Regions from separate parts of the Streptomyces sp. NPDC039430 genome, predicted to be linked through region 1. Evidence: riboswitches for the same ligand, from Rfam matches in the RefSeq annotation. Region 1 holds a riboswitch; each other region holds the start of a gene.
The links. A riboswitch is a leader RNA that binds a small molecule or an ion and turns the genes downstream of it on or off. The one in region 1 is predicted to bind cyclic di-AMP.

Region 1 (5,553 bases):
ATCTCCTCGATGCGCAGCAGCTGGTTGTACTTGGCGACGCGCTCGGAGCGGGCCGGGGCGCCGGTCTTGATCTGGCCGCAGTTGGTGGCGACGGCGAGGTCGGCGATGGTGACGTCCTCGGTCTCACCGGAGCGGTGGGACATCATGCACTTGAAGCCGTTGCGCTGGGCCAGCTCGACGGCGTCCAGGGTCTCGGTCAGCGAACCGATCTGGTTGACCTTGACGAGCAGGGCGTTGGCCGAGCCCTCCTCGATGCCGCGGGCGAGGCGCTCCGGGTTGGTGACGAACAGGTCGTCGCCGACGATCTGGACCTTGGAGCCGAGCTTGTCCGTGAGGACCTTCCAGCCGGCCCAGTCGTCCTCGAAGAGCGGGTCCTCGATGGAGACGAGCGGGTACGCGGCGACGAGCTCCTCGTAGTACTCGGTCAGCTCGGCGGCCGAGCGGGACTTGCCCTCGAACTCGTACGAGCCGTCCTTGTAGAACTCGGACGCGGCGACGTCGAGCGCGAGCGCGATGTCGCGGCCGGGGACGTAACCGGCCTCCTTGATCGCTTCGAGGATGAGGTCGAGCGCGGCGCGGTTCGACTCCAGGTTCGGCGCGAAGCCGCCCTCGTCGCCGAGGCCGGTGGAGAGGCCCTTCTGCTTCAGGACCTTCTTGAGCGTGTGGTAGACCTCGGCACCCCAGCGCAGGGCCTCGGAGAAGGACTCCGCGCCGATCGGGGCGATCATGAATTCCTGGATGTCGACATTGGAGTCGGCGTGCGAGCCGCCGTTCAGGATGTTCATCATCGGAACGGGCAGCAGGTGCGCGTTCGGGCCGCCGAGGTAGCGGAAGAGCGGGAGGTCCGAGGCCTCGGAGGCGGCGTGCGCGACGGCGAGGGAGACGCCGAGGATGGCGTTGGCGCCGAGCGACGACTTGTCCGGGGTGGCGTCCAGGTCGAACATCGCCTGGTCGATCAGGCGCTGCTCGGTGGCGTCGTACCCGACCAGCTCCGGGCCGATCTGCTCGATGACGGCGAGGACGGCCTTCTCGACACCCTTGCCCTGGTAGCGGTTCTGGTCACCGTCGCGGAGCTCAAGGGCCTCGAACGCACCGGTGGAGGCACCGGAGGGGACAGCAGCACGACCCGTGCTGCCGTCGTCGAGGCCGACCTCGACCTCGACCGTGGGGTTGCCTCGGGAGTCGAGGATTTCCCGGGCTACGACGACGTCGATGGACGGCACGAGCATCTCCTTCTGGGATGTGACGCTTGGAGTGCAGGGTCTCATTGGCCTTGCGACACGAGACTATCCGGCGCGGGGTCATCGGTCGGCCGGTGCCCGCCACCTAAGACGAACCTAAGACGAAATGAGGCCCGATTCCCGCACCGCGGGAGCCGGCGGGAGCCGTGGCCCGCCCGCGGGCGGGCCACAGCCGAAACCCCGGCCCGGCGCGTACGGGGGATTACGCGCCCGGCCGGGGTGGTCTCGGGTGGGGCCAGGGGCCCTTCGCGGGGGCGCGGGTTCCCTGGTTCCCGGGGCCGGCCTCGGGACATCCCCGGGTTCCCTGGTGGGTCCCGGGGGCCGACCCCGGGACCATCCCGGGGGCCGACCCCGGGATCCCCGAGTGGGCCCCCGGGGGGGGAGGCCCCGGTGGGAGGCCCCGGTGGGGTCAGCTCAGGTGGAGCTGCTGGCCCGGGTAGATCACGTCGGCGTCGCTGACGATGTCCTTGTTCAGGTCGAACAGCTTCTTCCAGCCACCCTTGACCTTCTCCGCCTTGGCGATCTTGGAGAGGGTGTCGCCGGACTCGACCTTGTACTCGCCGTCGCCCTTCTTGATCGTGGTGGGACGGCTCTCGCCGCGCGAGGCGGGCTGGGCGGCACCGCGCGTGGTCTCCGCGCTCTCCCGCTGCTGCGGCTGCGACTGCTGCTTCGGCTGGGTCTGCTGCTGCGACCGCTGCTTGGGCTGCGACTGCTGCTGGGTGCTCCGGTCGGCCGAGCCACCGTCGTACGCGGCGCTGGACAGGCCCACGCCGCAGTTCGGCCACGCGCCCTTGCCCTGGCCGGCGAGGACCTTCTCGGCGACGGCTATCTGCTGGGACTTGCTGGCCAGGTCGGCGCGGGCGGCGTACGCGGTACCGCCGTAGGCCGCCCAGGTGGACGGCGTGAACTGGAGGCCGCCGTAGAAGCCGTTCTCGGTGTTGATGGACCAGTTGCCCCCGGACTCGCACTGCGCGACCTTGTCCCACTCGGAGGCGGTCGCGGCGGTGGCCGAGGTCGCGCCGAGCAGCGGGGCGGCGACGGCGGCACCGGTGACGCCGGCGAGCGTGGCGTAGCGGGCGGCCTTCGACGGGCGGCGGTGCTTGGCCTTGCTGGAACGCAGCAGCATGGAACATCTCCTCACCGACGCCTACGAGGTCAGCTGTCGGGTTCGGGCCAAGTGAGTTGCCCGGCCTTGTGCTCTGGCGCACAAGGCTTCACCCCAAGCCGGTCCTCGGCCGTCTCTCGACGGCCGGAGCCCGGCGCGAACCTTTGGGTCCCCCGCTCCTGCCTACGGCGCATGACGCGTCGGTTACTCCCCCCGACCGACGGCAGGATTCGGCGTGACGGTCGACGGGGCCCGCGGTGCGAGCGGTTCAGACCGTAATCACAGGTCTGCCCGTTGTTCAAAGAAGCACATCAAGGAAAAATCGCCCTTACCTCCCCCTGGGGCGACCTCATTTGCGCAGGTGGGAGACGAAACGGCGCGACCCGTTGAGCAATTGGCCCCAGTTGCGGCGAAGAGACCCTTGTCTCACTTTCACAGAAGCGGACATAGAGTCTCTAACTGCCTCTACTTCACGCCCAGATCAAGGGTCTGGCCAGGAAGGATCAAGTCGGGGTCGGCGCCGACGGTGTCCTTGTTCGCCTCGTAGAGCGCGGACCATCCGCCGGGCACCTCGCGCTCGTCGGCGATGAGCCAGAGGCAGTCGCCGGCGCGGACGGTGTACTGACCATCCACCGCGTCCGCGCCGTCCGTTCCGTCCGCCGCGCCGCCCGCGTGACGTGCCGATCCGTCACCTCGCGAGGCATGACGGCCGGATTCGCGCTCTTCACCCGAATTGCCCGGTACGGAGTCCTCCGGAGAGGCGTCGCCACGGTGCTTGCCGTTGGCGCTGCCCCCTGCCTCCGCGTCACGGGCGGCGCCTGAGGCGCCGGAGGACTCGGAGGGGGCGGGCGTCGTGCCGTCAGGGGCGGTCGCGTCCGGGGTGGACGAGGACGTGCCCGGGGAGGCATCCGACGGGGAGCCCCCGGCCTTGTCCGACGCGTCGGAGGATCCGGACGGCTCGGACGGCTCGGACGTCCCGGTCTTCCCTGACGTCCCGGTCTTCCCTGACGTGCCGGAGGGCTTGGGGGTCCCGGACGACGCGGGCGCCGTCTCCCGTTCCGCCTCGGGCGCCGCACCGGGGTCCACGCCCGGCGCGGCGCTGCCCGCCGTCAGCCCGGAGATCGCGGCGCAGCTGGCCCATGCCTTCGGGCCCTGCGCGTCGAGGATCTTCTCGGCTATCGCGATCTGCTGCGATCTGCTGGCGAGGTCGGCACTGGCCGCGTACTCCGCGCCGCCGAAGTCGTCCCAGGTCTCCTGGGAGATCTGGAGTCCGCCGTAGTAGCCGTTGCGGAGGTCGGCGCTCCACATGCCGCCGCTCTCGCACTCGGCGACGCGGTCCCAGGTGGAGGCGTCCGCCGCGCCGGCGCTGGTGGCACCGAGCAGCGGAATGGCGATCGCGGAGCCGGTCACCCCTGCCGCGACGATCAGAGCGGGGGCCTGGCGAGGTCGACGGTGTCGGCCGTTCCCGGAGCGCATGCGATTGCCTTCCGTGTGACTGATGTTTCGACTACTGCGTGTGGCGGCTGAGTTTTCGAGAACGTAGCGGTACTCGAACTGCTGTCACAAGTCGATGCAGCGGAGATCACGTGAAAGTCACAGTCTTGACGGGTCGTCAGTAAACTTTCAGCCGGACAATGGCGTGAACTGCACCGGAAGCGTGCGCAATCCACGCATGATGAGCCCTCCGCGCCACCGCAAATCGGCAGGATCTCCCGCAAGCCGCACATCGGGCAGCCGGGTCAGCAGGGTGGCGAGCGCGGTCTGCCCCTCCACTCGGGCGAGCGGCGCGCCGAGGCAGTAGTGGATGCCGTGTCCGTAGCCCAGGTGCTGATTGTCACGCCGGGAGAGGTCGAGGGTGTCCGGATCCGTGAAGCGCTCGGGGTCGCGGTCGGCGGCGGCGAGGACGACGAGCACCGGATCGCCCGCCGCGATCCGCTGTCCGCCGAGCGTCAGCGGCTCGGTCGCGAAGCGCCAGGTCGCCAGCTCCACGGGGCCGTCGTAGCGGAGCAGTTCCTCGACCCCCGTCGCGAGCAGGCCGGTCTCCCCCGCTCCGAGCGAGCGCTGGAGCAGCGCGCGCTGCTCGGGGTGACGCAGCAGCGCGAACATGCCGTTGCCGATGAGGTTCACGGTCGTCTCGAAACCGGCGAAGAGGATGATGAAGGCCATCGCCGCGGCCTCGTTCTCGGTGAGATGTTCCCCGTGGTCGCCGGCCCGGATGAGTCCGGAGATCAGATCATCACCGCGGTCCGCCCTCTTGCGGTGGATGAGGTCGGCGAGATAGCCCCGCATCTTCTTGACGGAGCGCCCGACTCCGCCCCGTGGCCCGCCCGTGTGGCCTGGTTTTGAATGCCGCAGCATCATGCCCGCCCAGTCGCGGAAGTCGTCCTGGTCCTCGCGCGGCACCCCGAGCAGATCGCAGATCGCGTAGATGGGGAGCGGGAACGCGAAGTCATGGATCAGGTCCGCCTCGCCCTTCGCGGCGAAGTCGTCGATGAGCCGGTCGGTCAACTCCTGCACGCGCGGCGCGAATTCGGCCACGCGGCGGGGCGTGAACGCCTTCGACACCAGCCGCCGCAGCCGGGTGTGATCGGGCGGATCGATATTGAGCAGATGTGTCATCAGCTCCGCCTTGCGCTCGCCGGGAATGCCCGTCTTCCCCTTGGCGTGGGCCGGCTCGGCGTGATGCGTGGGGTTCTTGGACAGCCGCGCGTCGGCGAGGGCCTGCCGGGCATCCGCGTACCGCGTCACGAGCCATGCCTCGACCCCACTGGGCAGCGTGGTCCTGTGCACGGGCGAGTGCTCGCGCAGCCAGGCGTAAGCGGGATAGGGATCGGTGGCGAACTCCCAGGTGAACAGCTCGGGAGCGGGCGGGGCGGAAGGTGCGGAGGCGGGCTGGTGCGGCATCCCCCGACAGTAGCCGTCCCCTTTTACCCCGGCCCCGTCCAGTTCCCCCGCTTCCCTCTGCCGGCCGCCCGGAGGGGCGGGCCCGCCCACCGTGGTGGGGTGAGAGGACGGCGGGCCGGTCGCGGTAGAGCGCGTGGGCTATCCGACGGCGGGGACCGGATGCTCCGGGGAGTCGAGCCACGCCCACGGCGTACCGTCCGGTTCCAGAGTCAGTCCGAACTGCTCGAACCCCGGGCGCCCCCGGCCGTCCCACCAGACGTACACGGCGGTGAGCTCGCTCCACAGATCACGTGGTCCGCCCTG
Region 2 (5,553 bases), on a different contig from region 1:
GGCTGACGCCGGAGAAGAAGAACACCAGGTCACCGGGGGCGAGATCGCCGCGTGAGACCCGCTGCCCGGTGTTGATCTGGGTGTAGCTGGTGCGGGGGAGGGAGACACCCGCGGCGCGCCAGGCGGCCTGGGTGAGCCCGGAGCAGTCGAAGGCACCGGGTCCGGTCGCGCCCCAGACGTACGGCTTGCCGAGCGCCCCGTAGGCGTAGGCGACGGCCGCGGCGGCACGGGCGTTCGGCGCCCGCACCGCGCCGGGCGCCGGGGACGCGGCGCCCCGCCGCTCCTGGCCGTCCTGCTGGTCGTACTGGGCGCGCTGTGGCGCGGTGAGGCGGTCGAGCAGCCGCTGGGCGGAGCCGATCTTCTCCTGGATGGCGGACTTGTGCCGGGCCAGCTCGGACTGGGTGGCCCTCAGCTCCGTGAGCCGGCCGTCGGCGCGGGCGCGCAGTTCGGCGATTCGGGCGAGTTCCTTGCGGATCGCGGTGATCCTGGCGGCCTGCCGGGAACCGGCCCGTTCGGCGAGCGAGGCCCCTTCCAGGTACTCCTCGGGCGAGGAGCTGAGCGCGAGCTGTACGGCGGGGTCGAGGCCGCCGGCCCGGTACTGCGCGGAGGCGATCGAACCGAGCGCGTTGCGCGCGTTGTTGAGCCGTTCCGTCCTGCGCGTGGCCTCGTCCCGCAGATGCGTGAGCGCGGTACGGGCCTTGTCCGCCTTCACCTTCGTCCCGTTGTACCGCTCGGTGGCGGTCTCGGCCTGCGCGTACAGCCCGTCGACCTTGGCCTTGACCTGGGCCGGGGTGAGCTGGGGCTCGGCGTGCGCGGGGCCGTCGAGGGCGGTGACGGTCGCGGCCCCGGCGAGTGCGAGGGTGGCGGCGGTTCGGCCGGCGGGGCCGGTGAGCGTGCGCTGTCTGGGCTTTCGGTGCGCTGCCACGGGGGTGGATCCTCTTCCCTAGTCGGTCACGGTGGGTCATGGCCGGTCGCCAGGAGAAGGACGCTAGGGCGCAAGGTCACAGTCCGGCCTCGGCATGGCCGGTATTGGCGAGAGGTGGCAGAACAGGGCCGGATTGTGACCGGCATGATCGCGGCCTCGGCACCCCTTTCCGTCCGGACCCGACCGATATCGGAACAGATCCCCACCTCGCCGCTCGGTGGTGATATGGCCCTCGATAGGGTCCGGGCATGGACGTACTCATCAATGTCTTCGTCGCGCTTCACATCATCGGCATAGCCTCGCTGCTCGGCGGCTTCCTCACGCAGATGAAGTCGATGAGCACGGGGACGGCCCGCTTCAACAAGGCGATGCTGCACGGCGCGCTGACGATGCTCATCACGGGCGTGGCGCTGGTGGGCCTCAACCAGGCCGACGATCAGACGGTGAACAACATCAAGGTCGGCATCAAGCTCGCGGTGCTGGTCGTGATCCTCGCCGTGGTGTACGTGAAGCGCGACGACGAGACCGCCCCGAAGCCGCTGTTCGGCGCGGTCGGCGGGCTGGCGATGGCCAACATCTTCATCGCCACGCTCTGGACCTGACAGGGCCCCGGGGCCGCTGTCAGGCGGGGCGGACGCTTCCGTAGATCGGCATGTAGTAGATCGACTCCTCGCGGACGTTCGCGCCCGGCTTGGGGGCGTGGATCATCATGCCGTCGCCTATGTAGATGCCGACGTGGCTGATGTCGTCGTAGAAGAAGACCAGGTCACCCGGGAGCAGATCCTCGGTCGCGACGCGCGCGCCGGCCTTCACCTGGTCCCAGGTGGTGCGCGGCAGCTCCACGCCCGCCTCCTTCCAGGCGGCCTGGGTGAGGCCGGAGCAGTCGTACGAGCTGGGGCCCGTGGCGCCCCAGACGTACGGCTTGCCCTTCTGGGCGCGGGCGAAGGAGAGGACCTTGGCGGCCTTGGTGGCATAGCTGCCGTCCGAGGCTCCGGTGCCGGTCCCTGTGCCGGTACCGCCCGTACCCGTACCCGTGCCTGAGCCGGTGCCCGAGCCCGTACCGGCCGACGGGGCCTGGGCCTGCCGCTCCTCACGCTTGCGCTCGGCCTCCGCCTTCGCGCGGGCCTCCTGCTTCGCCCGTGCCTCCGCCGTGCGGCGGGCCTCCTCTTCCTTCTTGCGCTCCAGCGCGGCCAGCCGCGCCTTCTCCTCCGTGGTCAGCTTCGACAGCAGCGCACGCGCCGCGCCGAGCTTCTGCTGCACGTTCTGCTTGCTCGTACGCAGCGCGGCCTGCGAGGCGGTGAGCGACTCCAGGTCCTTCGACGCCCGCTGCCGCTGCTTCGCCGCGTCGGCCTGCTGCGTCTGGTAGTCGGTGAGGACGCCGCGCTGACGCTCCGTCAGCCGGTCCGTCACCTGCTTCTGCTCGAAGAACGACTGCGGGCTGTCCGCGAACAGCAGGGCGGCGGTCGGGGTGATCGCGCCTTCCCGGTACTGCGCGGCCGCGAACGAGCCGAGCGTACGCCGGGCCTCGTTCAGTTTGTCCGCGCGCTTGGCGACCTCGTCGAGCACCCGGTCAACCGCGCGCTTCTGCTTCTGCGTGGCTTCTTTCGCCCGGTTGTACTTCTGCGTCTCACTGCCGGCCTGGCGGTACAGATCGTCGACCTTCTTCTGTACCTCCTCCATGGACGGCTTCGGCTCGACGGGCGCGGCGCTCGCGCTCTGCGCCGAGAGCAACGTGACCGAGGCGAGCGCGGCTGTCGTGATCCCGACGGCGGGAGAAGCGGTACGTACGCCGCTGAGGCTGCGCGGCTTGCGATGCGACGCCAAGGTCGGCATCTCCTTCCGTGGACCGCCTACCGGGTTAGCTGTCGGGTTCGGGCGGAACGGAAGGCTGCCCTACGGGCCTTGAGTGAAAGGCCCGATTCACCCCGGTTGTGCACTGTGGGTCCCCGGTTCCGAACTTCCTTCAGGAAAGTCCGAATTCGACGTGGGCCGCCCGCTTGGCGTGGGTCGCCGTTGGGGGTACGGGCTGCCTGATCGAGCACGCTAGCCAAAGTGTGGTGCTGGTGTGAAGGTCGATGGCCGATATGCCCGATACATTTTCGTGACTATTTGCGGGTGCGATGAGTGAAACCGGCTGGTGGGGTCCGTTCGTCACGATGGGTGAGCGGGGAGCCGCCTGTGGTGATGACGACCAGGGCGGGGAATTCCGAAGGCGGGCGCGGGGTGTCAGTGGGGCGGCCTAGACTCGGAAAGCGATGAGCAGCCTCTTTGACGACAGTTTCCTGGCAGACCTCCAGCCCTCCGGCGACGAGCATCCTCCGCCGCCCGAGGACGACGCCGGGCACGCACCGGAGCAGGTGCCCGACGACCTCTTCCAGGGTGCCTACGACGCGCCCCCGGCGCGGGACCAGTACCACCGCGACGGCGCGCCGCGTACGGTCGTGGACCCCGCCGCGCTGCTCGAAGGGCTGAACGAGGAGCAGCGCGCGGCCGTCGTGCACACCGGCTCGCCCCTGCTCATCGTGGCCGGGGCCGGGTCGGGCAAGACCAGGGTGCTGACCCACCGGATCGCGTATCTGCTGGGCACCCGCAGCGTCCACCCCGGTCAGATACTGGCGATCACGTTCACCAACAAGGCCGCGGGCGAGATGAAGGAACGGGTCGGCCAGCTCGTCGGCCCGCGCGCCAACGCCATGTGGGTCATGACGTTCCACAGCGCCTGCGTACGGATCCTGCGGCGCGAGTCGAAGAGGCTCGGCTTCACCTCGTCGTTCTCCATCTACGACGCCGCCGACTCGAAGCGCCTGATGGCCCTGGTCTGCCGCGATCTGGACCTCGACCCCAAGCGGTACCCGCCCAAGTCCTTCAGCGCCAAGATCTCGAATCTGAAGAACGAGCTGATCGACGAGGAGACGTTCGCCGGCCAGGCCGCCGACGGCTTCGAGAAGACGCTCGTCGAGGCGTACCGGATGTACCAGTCGCGGCTGCGCGAGGCCAACGCGCTGGACTTCGACGACATCATCATGACCACCGTCCATCTGCTCCAGGCGTTCCCCGATGTCGCCGAGCACTACCGTCGGCGCTTCCGGCATGTCCTGGTGGACGAGTACCAGGACACCAACCACGCTCAGTACACGCTCGTACGCGAGCTGGTGGGCCCCTCGGGCGAGGAGAACGACCCGGCCGAGCTGTGTGTCGTCGGTGACGCCGACCAGTCGATCTACGCCTTCCGGGGCGCCACGATCCGCAACATCCTCCAGTTCGAGGAGGACTACCCGGACGCGACGACCATTCTGCTGGAGCAGAACTACCGCTCCACGCAGACGATCCTCAGCGCCGCCAACGCGGTCATCGAGCGGAACGAGAGCCGCCGGCCGAAGAATCTGTGGACGAAGGCCGGCGCGGGCGCCCAGATCACCGGCTACGTCGCGGACACGGAGCACGACGAGGCGCAGTTCGTCGCCGACGAGATCGACCGGCTGACGGACGCGGGCGAGGCCAAGGCGGGCGATGTCGCGGTCTTCTACCGTACGAACGCGCAGTCCCGTGTCTTCGAGGAGATCTTCATCCGGGTCGGCCTGCCCTACAAGGTCGTCGGCGGAGTGCGCTTCTACGAGCGCAAGGAGGTCCGCGACGTGCTGGCCTATCTGCGCGTCCTGGCCAACCCGGAGGACAACGTCCCGCTGCGCCGGATCCTGAACGTGCCCAAGCGCGGCATCGGGGACCGCGCGGAGGCGATGATCGACGCGCTCGCGCTGCGCGAGAGGATCACCTTCCCGCAGGCGCTGCGGCGGGTGGACGAGGCGTACGGCATGGCCGCCCGGTCGGCCAACGCCGTCAAGCGGTTCAACACGCTGATGGAGGAGCTGCGTACGGTCGTCGAGTCCGGCGCCGGGCCCGCGACGGTCCTGGAGGCCGTGCTCGAACGGACCGGCTATCTGGCGGAGTTGCAGGCCTCGACCGACCCGCAGGACGAGACGCGGATCGAGAACCTCCAGGAACTGGCCGCGGTGGCGCTGGAGTTCGAGCAGGAGCGCGGCCAGGCCGCCGCGGAGGCAGCGGGCGATGGCGGGGACGGCGGGGACGGCGGGGCTGCTGCCGAAGGCGCGCCCGCGGCCGGTACGGCCGCCACGACCGGCACGCTCGCCGAATTCCTGGAGAAGGTGGCGCTCGTCGCCGACTCCGACCAGATCCCCGACGAGGACGAGGACGGCTCCGGTGTCATCACGCTGATGACGCTGCACACCGCCAAGGGCCTCGAATTCCCCGTCGTGTTCCTGTCGGGCATGGAGGACGGCGTCTTCCCGCACATGCGCGCCCTCGGCCAGACGAAGGAACTGGAGGAGGAGCGGCGGCTGGCGTACGTGGGCATCACGCGCGCCCGCGAGCGCCTCTATCTGACCCGGTCGTCGATGCGGAGCGCGTGGGGCCAGCCCTCGTACAACCCGCCGTCGCGGTTCCTGGAGGAGATCCCCGGACACCACCTGGAGTGGAAGCGGACCGGCGCGCAGATCCCCGCGGGGCCGACGTCCGGGATCGCGTCCTCGCTGTCCTCGTCCTCCGCGCGGTCGAGGTCGGGCGGCGGGCCTTCGGGTTTCGCGACGCGGCGCACCACCGACAAGCCGGTG
Region 3 (5,553 bases), on a different contig from region 1:
TTCACCGAGCGGACATCCAACGGGACCCGCACCCTCGACCCTTACTCCAAGCTCCTCGAAGAGCGGATCATCCTCCTCGGCACGCCGGTCGACGACACCGCGGCCAACGATGTGATCGCGCAGCTCATCCACCTCGAATACGCCGCGCCCGAACGGGACATCTCGCTCTACATCAACTCGCCCGGCGGGTCGATCAGCGCCATGTCCGCGATCTACGACACGATGCGGATCGTCACCTGCGACGTGGAGACCGTCTGCCTCGGACAGGCGGTCTCGACCGCTGCCGTACTGCTGGCCGCGGGCGCGCCGGGCAAGCGGCTGGCGCTGCCCGGCGCGCGGCTCGTCCTCCGGCAGCCCGGCATCGAGGAGCCGGTCCAGGGCCGGCCGTCCGACCTGGAGATCCACGCGCGGGAGATGCTCCGACTGCGGTCGCTGCTCACGTCCATGCTGGTGCGTCACACCGGGCAGAGCACCGAGCGGATCACCGAGGACATCGAGCGCGACACGTTCTTCGACGCGCCGGCCGCCCAGGCGTACGGACTGCTCGATCACGTCGTCAGGAACCGCAGGACGTCCCTCGACACGCCGCGCGATCCCTTCGGCGGGCGGTGAACGCCGGTGCCGGCACGGCGAGTCGTTCCCAGATGGGCGGCGTCCATACGGGAACGACTCGCACGTTCGGCGTATGAACTGTCCGGACGCGTGCGGGGTCCCAAGTTGCGCGAAGCGACCGGATGAGCCAGGCGCCGCGAACTCCCTTGCAGGTACGGCCCTCATCGGGGCTCATGCCGTCGGCGTGACACACCCCTTCGCCACCCTTTTGGGTCATCCGTGATGAACTTCACATATCGTCGTTTCGTCTCGGATATCCACCTGTTCCTGCGTCAAGATCCGTGGGACGACAAGCCCCCGCCACCGCGGCGGGGCGGTCCGGGCGGACGCCGAGTCCTGCCGCCGCAACCGGATGCCTGGTCGACAGGAGTGGATCGGCAGGAGTGGAGGACCCAGGCAGAACGGGACGACGCCCGGTGTGGTCGTCCCTCGGGGTGAAGTCGTGAGAGCGGCCGGGCAACTTCGCCAGCCCGAACCCGACAGGTCATCCTTCACAGGCGGCTGACGAAGGGTTGCGCATGACCGCGCAGACGAATGTCCCGTCTCTGCTCTCCAGGACCGGTGCGGTTTCGGTCCTCACACTCGCCGCGCTCGGCGGCACGATGCTCGTGCCCGGCGCCACGTCCGAGGCCGAGGCCGCCACGCGCGCGGTCAACGCCCTCAAGATCGCCGCCTCGAAGAAGGGCTCTCCGTACCGGTGGGGTGCCACGGGGCCCCATCGCTTCGACTGCTCCGGGCTGACGCTCTACTCGTTCAAGAAGGCCGGCAAGCAGCTCCCCCGTACGGCCCAGCAGCAGTACAACTCGTCCCGCCATATCTCCCCCTCCGAACGGCGCAAGGGCGACCTGGTGTTCTTCCACTGGGGCAACAGCGTCTACCACGTCGGGATCTATGCCGGCCGGGGGAGGATCTGGCACTCGCCCAAGACCGGGGCGCTGGTGCGGCTGGAGCGGATCTGGTCGCGGAGCGTCCTGTACGGCCGGGTGAACTGACCCCGGCCGCGGCACCGGCCCTCGCGCCACCACAGCCCCCTGACGCGGCGACGCCGGCGACATGCCGGAGGGGGCCGTCCCCGCCCCGGGCGGGGACGGCCCGGGATCCGGTCCCCGGCCGGCCGGTCTCAGCTCACGTCAGCCGCCACCGGGACCGTCCACGGCAGGACGATCCAGACCGTCTTGCCGCCCTCGGCGGTCGGGGTGACGGAGAGCTGTCCCCCCTGCTCGACCGTGAGCGAGCGGACGATCACCATGCCGCGGCCGTTGTCCTGCTGAACGGCCGCGGGCAGCCGTTGCGGCCAGCGCGGATGGCTGTCGGTGACCCCGACGCGCAGCTGCTCGTCACGTTCGAGCCGGACCTCCACGGTGAACGTGGGTGACTGGCCGAAGGTGTGCTGCACCGCGTTGGTGGCCAGTTCCGAGACGATCAGCCGGACCGTCTCGGCCATGTCCTCCCGCGCCGGCAGCCCCCACTCGGCCAGCAGGTCCACGACGTATCTTCGCGCCGCGGTGACCGAGGCGGGATCGCTCGGCAGGGTGATGGATGCTTCCTGGTGGTCTGCCATGGCGACGCCGTCCCTTTCCCGCCGGGCCTGGCTCCGGCACAGAGCGAATGACTGCGCGGACGGCCTCGGACCGTGCTTCGCGCCAGCCTCCCACTGATCGTGCCGTTCCCAGGGCCGATCCACCGAGATCTGCATATATCTGTCGCTCAAAGCGGTGAACTCTGCAACGCGAGACCGTATTTGGGCGCCGAAAAGATATCTTCTCCGCCGCGGCGCCCGAGGGCGCGACGAACACAGGGCGGGGAGGCAATCATTCATGCGGCATATTCCAGCGGTGCGCCGGCGCAGGCTCGGCGAGGAATTGCGCAAGCTGCGGCAGAGCGCGGGACTGACAAGCGGCCAGACCGCGCGGCTGCTCGGCTGGCATCAGTCGAAGGTCAGCCGGCTGGAGACGGGAGTGAGCGGGGTGAAGGACGAGGATCTGGCCGGACTGCTCGACGCGTTCGGTGTCACCGACGCACAACAACGGCTGCTGCTGGGCGCCTTGGCGGGGACCACCAGCAGCGGCCAGGGGTGGTGGATGGCGTACGGCGGCGTGATCCCGCCACAGTACCGGGACTTCATCAGCCTGGAGTCCCAGGCCCGTACCGCGCGCACGCTGGAGACTTCCGTGGTCCCCGGGCTGCTCCAGACCCCCGCGTACGCCCGTGCCGTGACCCGCGCGGCGCTCGGCGGACTGCCCGCCACGACGGTCGACTCCCTGGTCGAAGTGCGGCTCGCCCGCCAGGAGGTGCTGCGCACCGGCATACCCCTGGAGCTGCACGCCGTACTGGACGAGGCCGTTCTGCGCCGTCAGGTGGGCGGGCCCGGTGTGATGCGGGAGCAGCTGCTGCGGCTCTCGGAGCTGGCCCGTCTTCCGCATGTCTGTCTTCAGGTGCTGCCGTTCACGGCCGGCGGCTATGTAGGACTTACCGGCCCTTTCGTTATCTTCTCATTTCCGCACATCACTGATCTGGATTTGGTCGTTCTCGACCATTTGACGAATAGCCTCTATCTGGAGCGGAAAGAAGACCTTGAGGCGTACTGCGCGGCGTTCGGCACCATGCAGGCGCATGCCCTCTCGACAGAGGATTCATTGGATCTCATCGCCGGGATCGGTGACGGCGGCTAGGGAGCATCATGACCCCCCACCTGACATGTCCATCCGCATGGCATCGCAGCAGCTACAGCACCGGCGCGAACAACTGCGTGGAGTGCGCCCCCAACGCCGTGGGCGGACTGGCCGTACGTGACTCCAAGGAAGTGACCCGACCCCATCTCTCCTTCTCGGCGGACGCGTGGACCTCCTTCGTCTCCGCGCTGCGCGACGGGGCGCCCGCGCACTGACCGCCGGGGCCCGGCCGGCTCAGCTCGCGTCCCCCGGCGCGAGCGCGACGATCGTGTCCACCGCCGTGCCGATCTGCTGATCCGTCAGATCGGCACGCGCGGTGAGCCGGATCCTGGAGATGCCGTCCGGCACCGAGGGCGGACGGAAACACCCCACGGCCAGCCCCGCCGCACGGCACTCCGCGGCCCAGCGCACCGCCGCCTCGGGGGACGGCGCCCGTACGGAGACCACGGCCGCGTCCGGTCGTACGGCCGTCAGGCCCGCCGCCGTCAGCCGCCGGTGCAGGGTACGGGCCACCTCACGCGCCCGGTCCGCCCGCTCGGGCTCCCGGCGCAGCAGCCGCAGACTCTCCAGCGCGCCTCCCACGGCCGCCGGGGCCAGTCCGGTGTCGAAGATGAACGTACGGGCGGCGTTGACGAGATGAGCGACGACCCGCGCCGGGCCGAGTACCGCGCCGCCCTGGCTGCCCAGGGACTTGGAGAGCGTGACGGTGGCCACCACACCGTTGTCGCCGGCGATGCCCGCCGCGTACGGCGTGCCCCGGCCCCCCGCGCCGAGCACCCCCAGTCCGTGCGCGTCATCGACGAGCAGAGCCGCGCCACGGGTACGGCAGACCTCGGCCAGTTCGCCGAGCGGCGCCGCGTCGCCGTCCACGGAGAACACCGCGTCGCTCACCATGAGCGCCCGCCGCCCCGCGTGCGCGTCGAGTGTCTTGCGTACGGCCTCGGGTTCTGCGTGCGGTACGACAACGGTCTCGGCGCGCGAGAGCCGGCAGCCGTCCACGATCGAGGCGTGATTGCCCGCGTCGGACAGCAGCAGCGAGTCGCGGGCCGTGAGCGCGGTGAGGGCGGCCAGATTGGCCGCGTATCCCGAGGAGAGGACGAGCGCGGCCTCGAAGCCGCAGAACGCGGCCAGTTCACCTTCCAGTTCGGCGTGCAACTCGGTGCTGCCCGTGACCAGCCGGGAGCCGGTGGCGCCCGCGCCCCAGCGACGCGCGGCCTCCGCCGCCGCGCCGGTCACCGCGGGGTGGCGGGTGAGCCCCAGATAGTCGTTGCTCGCCAGGTCCAGCAGCCCGGATTCGGCGGGGCGCGGCCGGAGCGTACGGACCAGACCCGACCGTTCGCGGCGGCGCGCCTCGTCATCGGTCCAGTCGAAGGGGTCGCGCTCCATGGTCCGGTCCTTTTGTAGGCGACGCACAGACCTTAGCCGGGCCGCCACGGGGTCCGGGTGTGGTCATACACACACGTCGATCCGATGGTGTTGTGGGATTCCTCCTTTTCCCAGACGTCCTCGGTGGGCAAGGATCAGCACCATGGACCTGCTGAACACGCTGGTGGAGAAGGGCCTGCGGCGCGAGCTGCCGACCCGCGAAGAAGCGCTCGCCGTACTGGCGACCTCCGACGACGAACTGCTCGAAGTGGTGGCCGCGGCCGGGAAGGTGCGCCGTCAGTGGTTCGGGCGGCGGGTGAAGCTCAATTATCTGGTCAATCTGAAGTCCGGGCTGTGCCCCGAGGACTGCTCGTACTGTTCGCAGCGGCTCGGCTCCAAGGCCGAGATCCTCAAGTACACCTGGCTGAAGCCCGACGAGGCGTCGAAGGCGGCGGCCGCCGGAGTGGCGGGCGGGGCGAAGCGGGTCTGTCTGGTCGCGAGCGGCCGGGGTCCGACGGACCGGGATGTCGACCGGGTCTCGCAGACCATCGAGGCGATCAAGGAGCAGAACGAGGACGTCGAGATCTGTGCCTGCCTCGGGCTGCTCTCGGACGGCCAGGCGGAGCGGCTGCGGGCCGCCGGCGCCGACGCGTACAACCACAACCTCAATACGTCCGAGGGCACATACGGCGACATCACCACCACCCACACCTACGCGGACCGGGTGGACACGGTACAGCGGGCGCAGGGCGCCGGGCTGTCCGCGTGTTCGGGGCTGATCGCCGGCATGGGCGAGAGTGACGCGGATCTGGTCGATGTCGTCTTCTCGCTGCGCGCGCTCGACCCGGACTCGGTGCCGGTCAACTTCCTGATCCCGTTCGAGGGGACACCGCTCGCCGAGGAG
Region 4 (5,553 bases), on a different contig from region 1:
GCGGCTGACTCTCGGGGACGCCGTGCACGTACTCGGCCCCGGGGACAGCGCGCACTTCGACTCGCTCACCCCGCACCGGATCGCGGCGGCCGGACCCGAGGGGACCGAGCTGCTCTTCGTCCATACCCTGCTGCAGAGCCCCGCCGCCGAGTTGTGCCTCGGCGCCGGGGCCCATCGCCGCTGACCTGCTGAGAGAGGTCTGCCACCATGCCCGAGCCGGAGAACCCCGTGTCGGAGAACCCCGTGCAGGAGAACGCCGTGCCGGAGAACGTTGCGCCCGAGAACGCCGTGCAGGAGAACGCCGTGCCCGGTCATGTCATGAAGGAGGAGGGGAAGTTCCCCCGCGGGCTGGTCATCCGGCTCTTCGCCTATCTGATCGCCGGCCATCTCTTCGCGGCCTTCCTCTATCTGCTCTTCGAGATGGGCTCGCGGGGGTAGCGGCCCGGGGCGGCGGAGCGGGGGGCGGCTCGGGCGGGGCGGCCAGGGGTTTCGCCGTCGCTCGGTCAGCCCTCGTCGAGAAGGCGGGCGCGGAGCCGCTCGCGGGTCTCGGGGGCGAGCCCGAGCCCCTCGGTCAGATAGCGGTCCGTGGTGCCCCAGGTCTTCTCGATGGTCTCGAAGGCCGCCGCGAGGTACTCGGCGCGAGCGTCGAAGAGCGGACTGAGGAGCTCCATCACCTCCGAGGACATCCCGGCGGACGAGCTGTCGCTGCGGCGGATCGGGTAGCGGCGGCTCGGGTCGTTCGACTTGAGGTAGTCGGCCTCGATCGCCTCGGGCTCCACCCCGACGGCGAGCAGGGACACCGCGATGGAGAGCCCCGCCCGGTCCTTGCCCGCCGCGCAGTGCATGAGCGCGGGGACGCTGTCCTCGGCGAGCGAGTGCAGGACGCGGCTGTGCTCGGCGGTGCGTTCCGTGATGATCGTCCGGTACGAGTCGATCATCCGGTTCGCCGCCTTGCCGTCCGAGAGGAGCGAGCGCAGCTGGTCGAGATCGCCGTCCCGCACCATCAGCCAGAACTCGGCGCCGTCCGCCGGATCGGTGAGCGGCAGGTTCACATTGCGTACGCCGGGCAGCTCCACGTCCGCGCCGTCGAGCTTCAGATCGGCGCCGTTGCGGAAGTCGAAGATGGTGTGCAGGCCGAGGGAGGTGAGGAAGGCGGCGTCGGCCGGGGTGGCGTTGGCGAGATGCCCGCTGCGGAAGAGCCTGCCGTGGGCCACCCGCCGGCCGTCCGTGGTCGGCAGCCCGCCCACGTCGCGGAAGTTGCGCACGCCGGACAACTCGGGCTCTGTCGACGGGACCTGCGGCAGCTGCTGCGTCACGGCGTGCTCCTCCGTGTCTGCCGTCGGCGCGGCTCGCCGACGATGTCGATTCCCGACCCTACGACATTTGTTCCTCAGGCAACCTGTAGCAATCAGCCCAGCGCCCGAGGGGGCAGAAGCGCATTATTCGGACACGCTGTGCCGGTGAATATCGCCCACATGCCCATCTGTCCGGAATGGGTGATTCCGTATAACCTGCCCCGGTCGCGGGGGAGATGGGCTCGGGGCCGTGAGCAGGATCATATCCGTGACGTTGCGTGGTGGTATCGGGAAGGGGAATTGCTCCCCCGTAAGGAAATTGGAGACCGGAATCCACACAGGGTGACCGGATAACCCGGGCGATATCCGGAACGGGTGCGACCGCGGGAATACGGCATCTTGTTCCGGCCGTCCGGCTCGCTTACCTTCAGCCTCAATCCGAGCGGATCGCCGAATCCTGCCGCCGCTTGGAATTCGCATCCATCCATCAACGCGTGGCAGGAGCGGGGGACCCAGGTAGTACGCCGGTCCGGAACTCCGGACGGCTTGGGGTGAAGTCGCGCACCACGCGCGGCCGGGCAGCTCCAGCCCGAACCCGACAGCTCACCTCGCAGGCGCCGGAGAGGAATTCGCCATGCCCGCGAAGGGTAAGCACCGCCGTCCCAAGACCAATCCCATCTCGCGCGGATTCATCGCCGCCGGCACGGGTGGCGCGGCCATCGCGCTTCCGCTCATCGGCGCCACCGGCGCGCACGCCGCGGAGAAGGCCGCTCCCGCGACCGCCCCGCAGGCCGCTGTTCCCGCCTCGGCGCACACGGCCCAGAATCTGTCCGGCGCCCAGCAGCGGGCCGAGACGAAGCAGGCCGCCGTCCGGGCCGCCGCCACCAAGGTCGCGAGGACCTACACCGTGGTCGCCGGGGACTATCTCTCGAAGATCGCCGTCGAGCACCATGTCCGCGGCGGCTGGCACAAGCTGTACCAGGACAACCGCGAGGCCGTCGGCGACAACCCGTCGCTGATCCACCCGGGCCTCAAGCTGACCCTCGGCGCGAGGGCCGCGGCGAGTTCCCCGTCCGAGGCTCCGGCGGAGCCCTCCAGCTCCTCGGCCGACACCGCCTCCTCGCCCGCCGACACCGCCGATTCCTCCTCGGCCGACTCCGCCACCGCGTCGTCCGGCGACACCGCGTCCGGCGACTCGTCGTCGAGCGGCTCGACGGACGAGTCCGCCGCCTCGGCCGCCGAACAGGCCCCCGCCGCCGACACCGCGGAGCCGAGCACCGGTTCCGGCTTCACCGCGCCGGTCGACGGACCCACCTCCACGCCGTACCGCGCCTCCGGCTCCAGCTGGTCCAGCGGCTACCACACCGGTGTCGACTTCTCGGCGTCCTCGGGCACCCCCGTCAAGGCGGTCGGCGACGGCACGGTCGTGACGGCCGGCTGGGGCGGCTCGTACGGCAACCAGATCGTCATCCAGCACAGCGACGGCATGTACTCGCAGTACGGCCACCTGTCGTCCCTGGAGGTCTCCGCGGGCGACACCGTCAGCGCGGGCCAGCAGATCGGACTCTCCGGTTCCACGGGCAATTCCACCGGACCGCACCTGCACTTCGAGATCCGCACCGGCCCCGAGTACGGCTCGGACGTCGACCCGGTCGCCTACCTCCGGGAGCACGGCGTCAACCTCTGACCCGTCAGATCACCTCGGCCCATTCCGCTGCCCGGCACTTTCCGTGCCGGGCAGCGGAGGTTTGCGGCTATTCCCGCTTGGCCGAATCTTGACCGATGGCATATCTCACCCGGCGTCAACCCCTCCTTACGGTCGCGTAGGTCACATATGCCGGTGAATGATGTGGTGCTGTGGCAGACGATTCGAGATCAAGAAGAAATGGCGTACTCGGGTCCTACGCGGCGATCGGCGACAGCTTCACCGAGGGGGTGGGTGATCCGGGCCCCGACGGGACATATGTCGGCTGGGCGGACCGGTTCGCGGTCCTGCTCGCCGACCAACTGGCGGTCTCGGGTGCGACGGAGAACACCGCCCACGGCCATTTCCGGTACGCCAATCTCGCCGTACGCGGCCGGCTCCTCGACCAGATCGTCGACGAACAGATACCGCGCGCGAAGGAACTCGCCCCGGATCTGGTGACGTTCTGCGCCGGCGGCAATGACATCATCCGGCCCGGCACCGACCCCGACGATGTCGCCGAACGTTTCGAGCGGGCCGTCGCCGATCTCTCCGGCGCAGTCGGCACGGTCATGGTGACCACCGGCTTCGACACCCGGGGCGTGCCCGTGCTGCGCCATCTGCGCGGCAAGATCGCCACGTACACCGCCCATGTGCGGGCCATCGCGGACCGCTACGACTGCCCGGTGCTCGATCTCTGGTCGCTCAAGTCCGTCCAGGACAGGCGCGCCTGGGACGGCGACCGGCTGCATCTGTCACCCGAGGGGCACACCCGCGTCGCGTTGCGCGCCGCGCAGGTGCTCGGCCTCGATGTGCCCGCGGACCCGGATCAGCCATGGCCGCCACAGCCCCCGCGCGGAACGCTGGAGGTGCGGCGCGACAACATCCACTGGGCGCGCGAGTATCTGGTGCCGTGGATCGGGCGACGGCTGCGCGGCGAGTCGTCCGGCGATCATGTCGAGGCGAAACGCCCCGACCTTCTGCCCCTCAAACACTGATCCGCGGAGACTCCCCAGCCGTGGTGGGTCCGGCCGGTCGTATCCCCGCCGGGATCCGCTCCAGCACCCCTCCGGCGAAGACGTCGTACAACGGCAGCGTCTCCAGATGTACATAGCCGATATGGCAGTCGCACACCGCCAGCGGGCACGCCCGCGGAGCCAGCGCCCGCCGGTAGGACCCGTCGTAGAGATTGCCGAGCTCGGCGCGGACGAAGTGGCAGCGCCGCACCGTCCCCTCGCCGTCCACCGAGATCACCGACTCGCCCGTACGGCAGGGCAGACCGGCCGAGCGGTGCGGGCTGCGGCTGTAGGGGAAGAGCGGATCGAGAGCCGTCCAGCGGTCGGCCTCCTCGTCCGTATAGCCGTGCCCCTCGGCCGCGTTGATCCAGAGATACACCTCCTGGGGCAGGTCCGCGCGCAGCCGGCGGGCATGCTCCAGATGGTCCGGAAGGCCGACGACCCCCACACTGAACCGGATCGACCGGTCCGCCAGCTCATGGGTCTTCGCGAGAAAGCGGTCGTAGGGCGTCTGGCCCGGGTGGTACGTACACCACAGGGCGAGCTTCGCGGGATCGGCGTCCGCCAGCCAGTCCGTGCGGCAGCTGAGATTCGTCTGGATCGCCACGCGGCCGATGTGCGGCAGCCCGGACAGCTCGGTGAGGGCGCGCCGGTACCAGGACCGCACCAGCCCCTCGCCCCACGGGGTGAACAGCACCGACAGCCTGTCCTCCCGCTGCTCCGACGCCCAGGCGGTGAAGCGCTCCAGGGCGGCCCGGTCCGCGCGCAGTTGGTCCCGGCTGTCGCGGCGCTTGGCGAACGGGCAGTACGGGCAGTCGTAGTCGCAGGAGGCGAGCGGGCCGCGGTAGAGGATCGTCAGGTCCATGGACCTCACTTCCTCTCGTACGCGGCCATCGCGGCGCGTACGGCGGGGGAGAAGAGCGCCGGGCCCAGCGCGTCCGAGTACGCGAGCCCCTCGGGGGAGAGGCGCAGCAGACCGGCCGGCGCGCTCTGGTCGAGCCAGCCGGCGGACGCGAACCGGGCCAGCTCGACCGGGAAGTCCTCGGCTGGGCCGGAGCCGAACCGCTCGCGGTAGCCCGCCTCCGCCATCCCGCCGGCCTGGAGGAGGGACTGGAGGAGATGACGGCGGCGCGCCTCGTCCTCGTCGATCCGCCGGCCGACCTCCGCGCGGGAGAAGTCCTCCGTCGCCGTATAGCTGTCGATGATGCCGCGTATCTCACGCATGTCGACCGCGTAGTCGAACGAGTAGTGGAGCGCGGAGGTGTAGGAGCGGGCCCCGCAGCCCAGACCGATCATCCCGTCGGTCTGGCACGCGTAGTCGTCCGCGCCGGTGGCCTCGAACGGAACGTCCGGGCGGCGGAACATCCGCATCGACGTCTGCTCGTAGCCGTGGGCGAGCAGCTGGTCGCGGCCCTGCCGGTAGAGGCGCAGCCGCTGCTCGTCCCAGGCGGCGTCACCGCCGGCGCCGAGCCGGTCGAGGCCGGTGAGCGGCCGTACGTACAGAGGGTAGAGATACAGCTCCTCGGGCCGCCAGGCGAGCGCGGCGTCCAGGGAGTGG

Region 2: another riboswitch for cyclic di-AMP. It lies ahead of ACZ7LS_RS05700 (C40 family peptidase); the one in region 1 lies ahead of ACZ7LS_RS29250 (transglycosylase family protein).
Region 3: another riboswitch for cyclic di-AMP. It lies ahead of ACZ7LS_RS28875 (C40 family peptidase); the one in region 1 lies ahead of ACZ7LS_RS29250 (transglycosylase family protein).
Region 4: another riboswitch for cyclic di-AMP. It lies ahead of ACZ7LS_RS25880 (M23 family metallopeptidase); the one in region 1 lies ahead of ACZ7LS_RS29250 (transglycosylase family protein).

The regions. Positions count from the first base shown of each region.
Region 1 is NZ_JBVKAK010000015.1:52,297-57,849, reverse strand. Features, by position in the region: gene eno (phosphopyruvate hydratase) at 1-1,229, opposite strand, end outside; gene ACZ7LS_RS29250 (transglycosylase family protein) at 1,651-2,361, opposite strand; cyclic di-AMP (ydaO/yuaA leader) riboswitch at 2,371-2,547, opposite strand; gene ACZ7LS_RS29245 (transglycosylase family protein) at 2,812-3,822, opposite strand; gene ACZ7LS_RS29240 (cytochrome P450 family protein) at 3,970-5,250, opposite strand; gene ACZ7LS_RS29235 (methyltransferase domain-containing protein) at 5,389-5,553, opposite strand, start outside.
Region 2 is NZ_JBVKAK010000002.1:156,467-162,019, forward strand. Features, by position in the region: gene ACZ7LS_RS05690 (C40 family peptidase) at 1-925, opposite strand, end outside; gene ACZ7LS_RS05695 (hypothetical protein) at 1,174-1,527, shown strand; gene ACZ7LS_RS05700 (C40 family peptidase) at 1,547-2,758, opposite strand; cyclic di-AMP (ydaO/yuaA leader) riboswitch at 2,757-2,904, opposite strand; gene ACZ7LS_RS05705 (ATP-dependent DNA helicase) at 3,181-5,553, shown strand, end outside.
Region 3 is NZ_JBVKAK010000014.1:121,148-126,700, forward strand. Features, by position in the region: gene ACZ7LS_RS28870 (ATP-dependent Clp protease proteolytic subunit) at 1-612, shown strand, start outside; cyclic di-AMP (ydaO/yuaA leader) riboswitch at 956-1,127, shown strand; gene ACZ7LS_RS28875 (C40 family peptidase) at 1,131-1,604, shown strand; gene ACZ7LS_RS28880 (ATP-binding protein) at 1,733-2,173, opposite strand; gene ACZ7LS_RS28885 (helix-turn-helix domain-containing protein) at 2,430-3,284, shown strand; gene ACZ7LS_RS28890 (DUF397 domain-containing protein) at 3,293-3,499, shown strand; gene ACZ7LS_RS28895 (8-amino-7-oxononanoate synthase) at 3,519-4,670, opposite strand; gene bioB (biotin synthase BioB) at 4,813-5,553, shown strand, end outside.
Region 4 is NZ_JBVKAK010000011.1:37,894-43,446, reverse strand. Features, by position in the region: gene ACZ7LS_RS25895 (helix-turn-helix domain-containing protein) at 1-184, shown strand, start outside; gene ACZ7LS_RS25890 (DUF6126 family protein) at 208-438, shown strand; gene ACZ7LS_RS25885 (tyrosine-protein phosphatase) at 504-1,316, opposite strand; cyclic di-AMP (ydaO/yuaA leader) riboswitch at 1,761-1,925, shown strand; gene ACZ7LS_RS25880 (M23 family metallopeptidase) at 1,930-2,982, shown strand; gene ACZ7LS_RS25875 (SGNH/GDSL hydrolase family protein) at 3,153-3,977, shown strand; gene ACZ7LS_RS25870 (STM4011 family radical SAM protein) at 3,967-4,860, opposite strand; gene ACZ7LS_RS25865 (STM4012 family radical SAM protein) at 4,866-5,553, opposite strand, start outside.